3 regions of the Streptomyces sp. NPDC091292 genome follow, and region 3 is predicted to be linked to each of the others. Evidence: riboswitches for the same ligand, from Rfam matches in the RefSeq annotation. Region 3 holds a riboswitch; each other region holds the start of a gene.

Region 1 (4,124 bases), on a different contig from region 3:
CGATCCGCGCCGTGCGCCGTAAGGCCAAGGAGACCATCGACAAGCTGATCAAGGACGGCGAGGTCGGTGAGGACGAGGGCCGCCGCGGCGAGAAGGAGCTGGACGACACCACGGCCAAGCATGTCGCCCAGGTGGACGAGCTGCTGAAGCACAAGGAAGCCGAGCTGCTCGAAGTCTGATGAACGACTCTTCCTGGGGCGCGCCGTCGCAGGCCGGGTACGCCGGGCCATGGGCCCCGGCCGACCGGGGACCCGCCCGGGGGGCGGCCCCGGCGGGTCCTGCATACGATGCGCATGAAGCCCTGCATCCTTCAGAGAAGCGGCCCATGCCCACCGTGCCCGACATACCCGCGCCCGGCGGGAACCAGGACGACGACCGGGGGGCCGCTCGGCTGAGCGGTCCCCCGGGCCGCGACGACAGCCTCCACCTGTCACCGCCGCCGGTGACGCCGCACAGGTCACAGGAGCCCATGCCCAGCGCCCCCCAGCCGCCGCCCTCCGCACCGCAGAAGAAGAGCGCGGGACGTGACCTGGGCGCGGCCATAGGAGTCGGCGTCGGACTCGGTGCGGTCATTGTCGCGTCGCTGTTCATCGTCAAGGCCGTGTTCGTCGGTGTCATCGCGGTCGCCGTCGTCGTCGGTCTGTGGGAGCTGACGTCGCGGCTCAAGGAGCGCAAGGGCATCGAGGCGCCCCTGATCCCGCTCGCCGTCGGCGGCGCCGCCATGGTCGTCGCCGGGTACGCGCGCGGTGCCGAGGGCGCCTGGGTCGCGATGGCGCTCACCGCGCTCGCGGTGCTCGTCTGGCGGATGACGGAACCGCCCGACGGCTATCTGAAGGACGTCACGGCCGGCGTTTTCGCCGCCTTCTACGTGCCCTTCCTCGCGACCTTCGTGGCGATGATGCTCACCGCTCACGACGGGCCCCAGCGGGTGCTGACCTTCCTGCTCCTGACCGTCGTCAGCGACACCGGCGCCTATGCCATCGGCTGGCGCTTCGGCAAGCACAAGCTCGCCCCGCGCATCAGCCCCGGCAAGACGCGCGAGGGCCTGATCGGCGCCGTCACCTTCGCGATGGCGGCCGGCGCGGTCTGCATGCACTTCCTCATCGACGACGGCACCTGGTGGCAGGGGCTGCTCCTCGGCCTCGCCGTCGCGGCCAGTGCCACGCTCGGCGACCTCGGCGAGTCGATGATCAAGCGGGATCTCGGTATCAAGGACATGGGCACCGTGCTGCCGGGGCACGGCGGGATCATGGACCGGCTCGACTCCCTGCTGCCGACGGCGCCGGTGGTGTGGCTGCTCCTTGTGGTCTTCGTGGGGTCGGCCTGAGCTGCATAGTGCCGGTCTGATCTTCGTACGGCCGTCTGACCTGCGCTTTTCCCGTCAAGAAGGTGGTCCGGGGGCTCGTTGTCCACAGGGTGGCGAGCCCCTTCTCGTATCTCTGCGACACTGGTACGACCATGCCAGTACCCGGAGAACTCACTTTCGTCGCGCCCCGTGGAGCCAAGAAGCCGCCGCGGCACCTCGCCGATCTCACGCCCGCCGAGCGCAGGGAAGCCGTCGCCGCGGTCGGTGAGAAGCCGTTCCGTGCCAAGCAGCTCTCGCAGCACTACTTCGCGCGGTATGCCCACGATCCCGAGCAGTGGACCGACATCCCGGCGGCCTCGCGCGGCAAGCTCCAGGAAGCGCTGCTGCCGGAGCTGATGTCCGTCGTACGGCACATCAGCTGCGACGACGACGCCACCCGGAAGACTCTGTGGCGGCTGCACGACGGCACGCTGGTCGAGTCCGTCCTGATGCGCTATCCGGACCGGGTCACCATGTGCATCTCCTCGCAGGCCGGCTGCGGAATGAACTGCCCGTTCTGCGCCACCGGGCAGGCCGGGCTCGACCGCAATCTGTCGACCGCCGAGATCGTGCACCAGATCGTGGACGGCATGCGTGCCCTGCGCGACGGCGAGGTGCCGGGCGGCCAGGAGCGGCTGTCCAACATCGTCTTCATGGGCATGGGCGAGCCCCTCGCCAACTACAACCGCGTCGTCGGCGCCATCCGCCGGCTCACCGACCCCGAGCCCGACGGCCTCGGTATCTCGCAGCGCGGCATCACCGTCTCCACGGTCGGCCTGGTCCCCGCGATGCTCCGCTTCGCCGACGAGGGCTTCAAGTGCCGCCTCGCCCTGTCGCTGCACGCGCCCGACGACGAGCTGCGCGACACCCTCGTGCCCGTCAACACCCGCTGGAATGTCCGCGAAGTCCTCGACGCGGCCTGGGAGTACGGCGCGAAGTCGGGCCGCCGCATCTCCATCGAGTACGCGCTGATCCGCGACATCAACGACCAGGCGTGGCGCGGCGACCGGCTCGGGCGGCTCCTCAAGGGGAAGCGGGTGCACGTGAATCTGATCCCGCTGAACCCGACGCCCGGCTCCAAGTGGACGGCGTCCCGCCCCGAGGACGAGAAGGCTTTCATCGAGGCCATCGCGGCGCACGGCGTGCCGGTCACCGTCCGGGACACCCGCGGTCAGGAGATCGACGGCGCCTGCGGCCAACTCGCGGCCTCGGAGAGGTAGACCGGCGCCGGAAACCTCCCGTGGACCTGCCGGTGAACGCTGCGGGTACGCTGGGGCCGGTACGTACATCTTCATATTCCGACAGGGGAGCGCCACAGCGCTGAGAGTGTGGCAGCCGGGGAACCGGTGGGCCGCAGACCCTCTGAACCTCGCCCGGGTCATTCCGGGTAGGAAGTTCGGTCACCACTCAAGCTGTTGCGCCCTGCCCGCGTACCCCCGAGGTCGCGGGCAGGGCCGCGTCTCTTCCTGGTCCACTCCAGGAGGACATCTCAGTGAGCACCATCAGGAAGTTCTCGGTCGTCGCCCTGGCGACCGGGCTCGGCATCGGCACGCTCGCCGCATGCGGCGGCGGATCCGGCGACGGCGCGTCGGGCACGGGCTCCGGGTCCGGCTCCGGGTCGAAGACGGTGACGCTCGTCAGCCATGACTCCTTCGCCGCGTCGAAGAGCGTGCTGAAGGACTTCGAGAAGCAGTCCGGCTACCAGGTGAAGATCCTGGAGGACGGCGACGCCGGACAGGCCGTCAACAAGGCGATCCTCACCAAGGACAACCCGCAGGGCGACGTCTTCTTCGGCGTCGACAACACCCTGCTGTCCCGCGCCCTCGACAACGGCCTCTTCCAGCCGTACGAGGCCAAGGGCGCCGACCGGATCCGGCCCGAGGTCCGCGCCGACCAGGCCGGGCACCGGGTGACCCCGATCGATTCCGGCGACATCTGCGTCAACTACGACAAGAAGTACTTCACCGACCACAAGCTCGCGCCGCCGCAGTCCCTGGACGACCTGGCGAAGCCCGCGTACAAGAACCTGCTCGTCACCGAGAACGCGTCCACCTCCTCGCCCGGTCTCGGCTTTCTGCTCGGCACCGCCGCGCGGTACGGCGACGAGGGGTGGCAGGGCTACTGGGACAAGCTGAAGGCCAACGGCCTCAAGGTCGTCGACGGCTGGGAGCAGGCGTACAACGAGGAGTTCTCCGGGTCGGCCGGCGGCAGGAAGGCCGGGGGCGACCGGCCGCTCGTCGTCTCGTACGCGTCGTCGCCGCCCGTCGAGGCCATCTACGCGCAGCCGCAGCCGAAGGAGGCACCCACCGGTGTCGCCACGGGCACCTGCTTCCGGCAGGTCGAGTACGCGGGTCTGCTGAGCAACGCCAAGAACCCGGCGGGCGGCAAGGCGCTCATCGACTTCATGGTCGGCAAGGAGTTCCAGGAGGACATGCCGCTGAACATGTTCGTGGACCCGGTGAGCGAGGACGCGCAGGCGCCCGCCGACTTCGCCAAGTACGCGGTGGAGATCAAGGACCCGCACACCATGGCTCCCGAGAAGATCGCGGCCAATCGTGACCAGTGGGTCAAGGCGTGGACAGCTCTCGTACTGAAGTAGCGGCCGAAGCAGCGGCCGAAGTAGGGGGCGGCTCCCGTACGGGAGTACGGAGGAACGCGACGCGGCTCGGGCTGCTCGCCGTGCCCGTCGCGTTCTTCGCGCTGTTCTTCGCCTATCCCGTCACGGCGATCGTGGCCCGTGGGCTGAAGGTCGACGGGGTGTGGCGGCTGGGGCGGATCG
Region 2 (4,124 bases), on a different contig from region 3:
CCTCGATCTCCACATCGGTACTCGCCGCGGTGCCCGATGCGACACCCGTCCCGGCAACCGCCCCTGCGCCCGAACCGCCGCCGTGCTCACGGCGGATGTCCTGCGAGATCTTCATCGAGCAGAACTTCGGCCCGCACATCGAGCAGAAGTGGGCCGTCTTCGCGGGCTCGGCCGGCAGGGTCTCGTCGTGGAATGCGCGGGCCGAGTCCGGGTCGAGCGCCAGATTGAACTGGTCCTCCCAGCGGAACTCGAAGCGGGCGTCGGACAGCGCGTCGTCCCACTCCTGCGCGCCGGGATGCCCCTTGGCGAGGTCGGCCGCGTGCGCCGCGATCTTGTATGTGATGACACCGGTCTTCACGTCGTCGCGGTTGGGCAGGCCCAAGTGCTCCTTCGGCGTGACGTAGCAGAGCATCGCGGTGCCCCACCAGGCGATCATCGCGGCGCCGATGCCCGAGGTGATGTGGTCGTACGCGGGCGCGATGTCCGTGGTGAGCGGGCCGAGGGTGTAGAACGGCGCCTCTTCGCAGATCTCCTGCTGGAGGTCGATGTTCTCCTTGATCTTGTGCATCGGGACATGTCCCGGGCCCTCGATCATCGTCTGCACGTTCATCCGCTTGGCGATCGTGTTCAGCTCACCGAGCGTCCGCAGCTCCGCGAACTGTGCCTCGTCGTTGGCGTCGGCGATGGAACCGGGGCGCAGCCCGTCGCCGAGTGAGTACGTCACGTCGTACGCCGCAAGGATCTCGCACAGCTCCTCGAAGTTCTCGTACAGGAACGACTCCTTGTGGTGCGCCAGGCACCACGCCGCCATGATCGAGCCGCCACGCGAGACGATGCCGGTCTTGCGGTTCGCGGTGAGCGGCACGAAGGGCAGCCGCACGCCCGCGTGCACCGTCATGTAGTCGACGCCCTGCTCGGCCTGTTCGACGACCGTGTCCTTGTAGATCTCCCAGGTCAGCTCCTCCGCTCTGCCGTCCACCTTCTCCAACGCCTGGTAGAGCGGCACCGTTCCGATCGGGACGGGGGAGTTGCGGAGCACCCATTCGCGGGTGGTGTGGATGTTGCGGCCGGTGGAGAGGTCCATGACGGTGTCGGCGCCCCAGCGGGTCGCCCAGGTCATCTTCTCCACCTCCTCCTCGATCGACGAGGTCACCGCGGAGTTCCCGATGTTGGCGTTGACCTTCACCAGGAACCGCTTGCCGATGATCATCGGTTCGATCTCGGGGTGGTTGACGTTGGCGGGCAGCACGGCGCGCCCCGCCGCGATCTCCGCCCGTACGACCTCGGGTTCGACGTTCTCCCGGAGCGCCACGAACTCCATCTCGGGCGTGATCTCGCCCCGCCGCGCGTACGCGAGTTGGGTCACCGGCGTCCCGGTGCGGCCCCGGCGCGGCTGCCGTGGCCGACCGGGGAACACCGCGTCGAGATTGCGGAGTCCGCCGCGCGGCGAGGTGTGCTTGATCCCGTCGTCCTCGGGCCGGACCGCCCGGCCCGCGTACTCCTCGGTGTCGCCGCGCGCGACGATCCAGTTCTCGCGCAGCGGCGGAAGTCCGCGCCGTACGTCGGTCCCGGTCGACGGATCGGTGTACGGCCCGGAGGTGTCGTACAGCGTGACCGTCCGGCCGTTGGTGAGGTGGACCTGGCGGACCGGCACCCGCAGATCGGGGCGGGTACCGGTCGCGCCGGTGACATAGCCCTTGTGCCAGCCGATTGACCTTTCGCCCGATTCACCCTGGTTTCCCGATTCGTCCTGATTTGAGGCGGGCGGGCGTGCGTCCTTGATGGTCATGTGACCTACTCCCTACGCCGGCATTACCCGGTAACAGGTTCGGCGGTCGACGCAGCGGATTCCGTAGGCCGACTCGTCGTGCGAGTACGTCCGTTTACGGAGGTCAGCGCCCTCTCAGCCCGGTGCTCCGAGCTCCCGCGTGTGCAAAGGTGCCTCCACGCTAGCGTCATATCGGGCGTGCTGAACAGTGGGCCTCCGGCGTTCTTGCGATGATCGGGCGGTGACGACCTCGCAGCAGCCCCCCGTTCCGCCGTCCGGCCCCGGCCCGCACGGCCCCGCCGACGGCGACCACGGCCACGGCCACCCGCACGGCGCGGGCCATGGGCATGGGCATGGCCATGGGCACGGTCCGGCCGCCCCGGTCTCGCGGCATCTGCGCAAGGTCATCGCCGCGATCCTGATCCCCTTCGCGGCGGCGGTCGCCGTGGGCCTCGTCGTGCTCTGGCCCGGCGGCGCACCGCCCCACGAGCGCACGGGCGTCGGCTTCGACCGGCAGACGCAGCAGGCGCAGATCACCCGTGTCGACCGCGTGGACTGCAGGTCCGTGAACGCCTCCGGCGACACCCCCACCGGCGACACGTCGACCGCCGAGGGCAGCTCGGCCCAGCAGCAGTCGACCGGCAGCTGCGGCAAGGCGACCGTCGAGGTCACCACGGGCAAGGACAAGGGCCGTACGTTCACGGAGATCGTGCAGCCCGACTCACCACGGCAGTTGCACACGGGCCAGAAGGTCATCGTCGCCTACGCCCCGGACGCGCCACGGGAGTTGCAGTACGCGGTGACCGATGTGGACCGGAAGATTCCGATGGCGCTGCTGGCCGGGATCTTCGCGGTCGCGGTGGTCGTGGTGGGCCGGCTGCGCGGGCTGATGGCGCTGGTCGCGCTGGCCGCGAGCTTCCTCGTGCTGACCTTCTTCATCCTGCCGGCGATCCTCCAGGGTTCGAATCCGCTGGTCGTCGCGGTGGTCGGGGCGAGCGCCATCATGCTGATCGCGCTCTATCTGTGCCATGGGCTGACGGCCCGTACGTCCGTCGCGGTGCTCGGCACGCTCGTGTCGCTGCTGCTGATCGGGCTGCTCGGTTCGCTGTTCATCGGCTGGGCCGCGCTCTCGGGCAACACCGACGACAACACCGGTCTGATCCACGGGCTCTATCCGTCGATCGACATGAGCGGTCTGCTGCTCGCGGGCGTCATCATCGGTTCGCTGGGTGTCCTCGACGATGTGACGGTGACGCAGACGTCGGCGGTGTGGGAGCTGCACCAGGCGGATCCGACGATGGGCCGGCGGGCGCTCTACCGCGCGGGCATCCGGATCGGCCGCGACCACATCGCGTCCGTCGTGAACACGCTGGTCCTGGCCTACGCGGGCGCGGCGCTGCCGCTGCTGCTGCTGTTCTCGATCGCGCAGAGCAGTGTGGGGACCGTCGCCACCAGTGAGTTGGTGGCCGAGGAGATCGTGCGCACGCTCGTCGGCTCCATCGGCCTGGTCGCCTCGGTGCCGGTGACGACGGCGCTGGCCGCGCTCGTGGTGGCGGCGGACCGGCCGGGCGAGGGAGCGGGCCCGGCGCTCGCCGGCGCGGGGGTGCCGGGCGGGGGCGTGGGGGTACAGGGCGGCCGGGGCGCGGAGGTGCCGGGCGGGGGCTCAGGGGCGCTTGGCGGCGCGCTGGGGGGGCGCGTGGACGCGCTGGGGGCGCGGGTTCCGATGCGGGGCGGACGGGGCAAGCGGCGCAAGCGCTGAAGCGTTACGGCAGGGCGGGTGCCCTGCGCGTGCGGTGCGTTCGGTGAAGCGTTACGGCGTCTTGGGCGCCGTGGGCCCGCGACCTCGCCCATCCCCTCGACCGTTCCCTCGGCCATCCCTGTTCACCCGGCGCTCTGCTCCTCGGCCAGGATCCGGTCCAGCGTCTCGTCGAGGAGGGATTCAAATCCGGCCAAAGAGCGCTCCTGCCCCAGGGGCACCAGCTTGTCCGTCCGGTCGAGAAACGCGATCAGTGGCGCGATCCCGGCCCGGAACACCGCCTGGTCGCTGCCCACCTGAAGCGTGATGAGGACCTCGCTGAGGAGGTCCTGGTCGCCGGGCGCGATGTGCACATCGCCGTCCCCGCAGGGTTCGGCGACCCCGTCGACCAGCAGTTCACGCCCGAACGTCCAGCTCACGGGCGCGTCTCCGGGCAGATGGAAGGTCAGCCGCACGGCATACGGATCGTCGCTCCTGTACCGCAGCTCGACGGGAATACGGAAGGTGAGTTCCTCGGAGACGAGAAAGCTCATCATGACCTCTGCGTGTACCGACTCACTCATCGCCTACCCCGTCGTGTGCTGTCGACTGGCCAGGAAT
Region 3 (4,124 bases):
CGCGGCTGCCGCCGGGGTCGCAGCAGGCGGCCGGGCCGGCTCGGCACTGCCGAACCACCACATCCGCGTCCCGCCATCGCGGCGGAAACGCAACCCGGCTGCCGCCGGGACCACGGCAAACGGCTTGGGCACGCTTGGCACCGCCGGACACCATGTCCCGAGTCCCGCCACCGCAACTGAGAGAGAACCCGGCTGCCCCCAGGGACCACACCGAACAGCCCTACCAGCCCGGCACCACCGAAATGCCACCGCCGCGACGGACACAGAACCCGGCCACCGGCAGGCCGCACCGAACAGCCAGCCGACTCGGCACCGCCGGAACGCCACATCCCACTTCCCACCATCGCGGCGGAAACAGAACCCGACCGCCGCCGGGGACCACACCAATCAGCCGGACCGGCCCGGCACCGCCGCACCACGACAACCCGTGCCCCGCTACCGCGGCGGAGACAGAGCCCGGCCACCGCCGGAACGACCTCAGAGCCGCCAAGGTGGTCCGGCGCCGTAGGGCTGCGCTGCTCCACGGCCCGCCCTCTCGGCGGACGCAGCACCACACAGCCATGCCCGCCCGGCACTACCGGAACACGACATCCCGCCTCCGGCGGGGCCGTGACGCCAAGCCGAGGCCGCACCAAACCGTCGCGTCGACTTCCGCGCCGCCCGCGCACGGCATTCCGGCGTCGTGGCGGAAGGAGGCTTCGGCCGGCACCCGGACCCTTGCCAGTCCACCCGGCACTCACACCTGCGCACCGGGCATCGCTGCGGGCGGATGGGTGGGCGGATGGGTGGGTGGGTGGTCTTCAGCAGAGCTATCTCGTCGCTGATTTCAAGGGGCGCGACGCGTCCGGGAGGAGGGCTGTGTTCATCAGCGTCGCTGATTCGATCAGCTTTCGGCCCTGGGCCAGGTCTCGGGGGCGGCCCACCGCCAGGACCGCGATCAGGCGGTCGTCACGGAGCCAGCAGACCGACCATGCCGCGCCGCTGGGGCTGCCCCGCCATACGGTCGTGTCGGCGCCCCCGTGATGTCCGGCGTACTGCACGAAACGGCCGAACTGCTCCGACCAGAAGTACGGCACCGGGTCGTACACGGCACGTGTCTCGCCGATGATGTCGGCGGCGACCGTGCGGGGGCCCTGGAGGGCGTTGTCCCAGTGGTGGACGAGGAGTCGCGTGCCGTAGCGCGCGGAGGGGAACGAGGCGCAGTCGCCGACCGCGTACACATCCGGTACCGACGTCCGCAGCCGGTCGTCCGCGACGACCTCCCGCTGCGCGCCGAGCGCGATCCCGGATCCGGCGAGCCACCCCGTGGCGGGCCGCGCCCCGATACCCACGACGACGGCGCCCGCGCGCAGCGCCGTGCCGTCGTCCAGGACGACCGCCCCCGGCTCGATGCGCGCCACGCGCGCGTGGGTGCGCAGTTCGGCGCCGGCGTCCGCGTACCAGTCGGTCATCGGCTCGGCCACCTCCGCCGGCAGCGCCCCGGCGAGCGGGCGCCCGGCCGCCTCGACCACGGTCACCGCGCACCCCGCCTCGCGCGCGGCGGTGGCGAACTCGGCGCCGATCCAGCCGGCGCCGACGACCACGATGTCGTGCTGCGCGGCGAGTACGGGCCGCAGCCGCTCGGCGTCGTCCAGCGTGCGCAGCAGATGCACCCCGGGCACCCCCTCGGCGCCGGGCAGCTGAATCGGTTCGGCGCCGGTCGCGACGACCAGTACGTCGTACGGGACGGGCCCCGACTCGGTGTCCAGCTCGTGGTCCCCGGGGCGCACCCCGGTGACCTCCAGGCCGAGCCGCAGCTCCACGCCGAACGCATCGAAGTCGATGTCGAAGGCGGAGCCCTCGGCCTTGCCGAGCAGGACCGCCTTGGACAGCGGTGGCCGGTCGTACGGCTGATGCGGCTCCGCGCCGATCAGCGTGATGCTCCCGGTGAACCCCCGCTCGCGCAGCGCCACCGCCGTCTGCACCCCGGCCATGCCCGCGCCCGCGATGACGACGCGTCCACCCACGCGCGGGCGCCCCGCCGTCCCGTCGTCCACCTGCGTCTGCTCGCTCACGCGATCACCATAAACAACTGACGTTCAGTCAGTCAGGTGGTCGGGCCCGTGACCTCTTGCACACCACGGGCTAGGGTGGCCATGTAGCACTCGCGGGAGCCCGGACGGACCGGGCTGAGAGGGAGGCTGGGCGGCCTCCGACCGTACGAACCTGATCCGGGTCATGCCGGCGAAGGGAGGGGCTGGACGCCCATGTCGCGTACCTCCGACACCCCAAGCGACACCTCAAGCAACTCGAACCCCATAGAGAACAGCACCGAGAGCAGCACCGAGAGCAGCACCGAGAACACCAGCGACGGAAACGCCTCGGACGTACTGGTCGTCGGGGGCGGCATCATCGGGCTCGTGAGCGCCTGGCGGGCCGCCCAGCGCGGACTCCGTACGGCGGTCGTGGACCCCGAACCCGGTGGTGGCGCCGCCCAGGTCGCGGCCGGAATGCTCGCCGCCGTCACCGAACTGCACTACGGCGAGGAGACCCTGCTCGGCCTCAACCTCGCATCGGCGCGCCGCTATCCGGAGTTCGTCGCCGAACTCACCGAGGCGACCGGACTCGACCTCGGCCACCGCGTCTGCGGCACCCTCGCCGTCGCGCTCGACGCCGACGACCGCGCCCACCTCCGGGAGCTGCACGCCCTCCAGAGGCGCTGCGGCCTGGAGTCGGAGTGGCTGTCCGGGCGCGAGTGCCGGCGGCTTGAGCCGATGCTCGCGCCGGGCGTACGCGGCGGCCTGCGGGTCGACGGTGACCACCAGATCGACCCGAGACGGCTCGCCACGGCCCTTCTGACGGCCTGCGAGCGCGCCGGGGTGGTCTTCCGCCGTCAGTGGGCCCGACGGCTCTCAGTGGTACGGGACCGGGCCGCCGGAACCGTCCTGGCCGACGGCTCCCGGCTCACCGCGGATCAGGTGGTCCTCGCGGCGGGCAGCCTCAGCGGCCGGCTCGCGGGCGTACCCGCCGCCGTCCTGCCGCCGGTGCGCCCCGTGAAGGGCCAGGTGCTCCGGCTCACCGTGCCGCGCCGGTACGCGCCGTTCCTGAGCCGGACCGTACGGGCCGTCGTCCGGGGCAGCCACGTCTACCTCGTACCGCGCGAGAACGGCGAACTGGTCGTCGGCGCCACCAGCGAGGAGCTGGGCTGGGACACCACGGTCACCGCGGGCGGTGTGTACGAGCTGCTGCGGGACGCGCACGAACTGGTGCCCGGCATCACCGAACTGCCGCTGACCGAGACCCGCGCGGGCCTGCGCCCCTGCTCACCGGACAACGCGCCCCTGCTCGGCCCGACCGATCTGCCGGGCCTGCACCTGGCCACCGGCCATTTCCGCAACGGCGTCCTGCTGACGCCCGTCACCGGCGACATCGTCGCCGAGGCCCTTGTCACCGGTGAACTCCCGGCCGAGGCAAGGCCCTTCGCACCCCAACGCTTCGGCGCCAGCGCGCCCGTACCCGTGGAGCTGCCCGTATGACCGCGTCGGTACCACCGTCGACCTCCCCCTCGCTCCCCGCCTCCGCCTCCGTCTCCGTCTCCGTCAACGGCGAGGCGCGTGACGTGCCGGCCGGCACCACCCTCGACGTGCTCGTCGCGACGGTCGCCCCGGCACCGTCCGGTGTCGCCGCGGCCCTCAACGAAACCGTTGTCCCCCGCGCGCGGTGGTCCGCCACCACGCTCGCCGACGGCGACCGCGTGGAAGTCCTCACCGCCGTCCAGGGAGGCTGACCGCCATGGCCGACGATCCGCTTGTCATCGGCGGTACGTCCTTCACGTCCCGGCTGATCATGGGTACGGGCGGTGCGCCCAGCCTCGACGTCCTGGAGCGGTCCCTGATCGCGTCCGGCACGGAGCTGACGACGGTGGCGATGCGCCGCGTCGACCCGGGCACCCAGGGCTCGGTGCTCTCCGTGCTCGAACGGCTCGGGATCCAGGTGCTGCCCAACACGGCGGGCTGTTTCACCGCCGGTGAGGCCGTGCTGACGGCACGCCTCGCGCGCGAGGCGCTCGGTACGGAGCTGGTGAAGCTGGAGGTGATCGCCGACGAGCACACGCTGCTGCCCGATCCGGTGGAGCTTCTCGACGC

Evidence for each region. Region 3 has a riboswitch for thiamine pyrophosphate ahead of thiO (glycine oxidase ThiO). Riboswitches for the same ligand answer to the same signal wherever they lie in the genome.
Region 1: another riboswitch for thiamine pyrophosphate. It lies ahead of ACIQNU_RS26260 (thiamine ABC transporter substrate binding subunit); the one in region 3 lies ahead of thiO (glycine oxidase ThiO).
Region 2: another riboswitch for thiamine pyrophosphate. It lies ahead of thiC (phosphomethylpyrimidine synthase ThiC); the one in region 3 lies ahead of thiO (glycine oxidase ThiO).

The regions. Positions count from the first base shown of each region.
Region 1 is NZ_JBIVUQ010000010.1:214,843-218,966, forward strand. It holds gene frr (ribosome recycling factor) at 1-179, shown strand, start outside; gene ACIQNU_RS26250 (phosphatidate cytidylyltransferase) at 179-1,327, shown strand; gene rlmN (23S rRNA (adenine(2503)-C(2))-methyltransferase RlmN) at 1,459-2,565, shown strand; TPP riboswitch at 2,639-2,757, shown strand; gene ACIQNU_RS26260 (thiamine ABC transporter substrate binding subunit) at 2,838-3,944, shown strand; gene ACIQNU_RS26265 (ABC transporter permease) at 3,920-4,124, shown strand, end outside.
Region 2 is NZ_JBIVUQ010000012.1:164,543-168,666, forward strand. It holds gene thiC (phosphomethylpyrimidine synthase ThiC) at 1-1,789, opposite strand, end outside; TPP riboswitch at 1,782-1,938, opposite strand; gene ACIQNU_RS28530 (YibE/F family protein) at 2,010-3,527, shown strand; gene ACIQNU_RS28535 (SsgA family sporulation/cell division regulator) at 3,650-4,087, opposite strand.
Region 3 is NZ_JBIVUQ010000001.1:1,299,831-1,303,954, reverse strand. It holds gene ACIQNU_RS06395 (NAD(P)/FAD-dependent oxidoreductase) at 810-2,054, opposite strand; TPP riboswitch at 2,137-2,249, shown strand; gene thiO (glycine oxidase ThiO) at 2,247-3,515, shown strand; gene thiS (sulfur carrier protein ThiS) at 3,512-3,766, shown strand; gene ACIQNU_RS06380 (thiazole synthase) at 3,772-4,124, shown strand, end outside.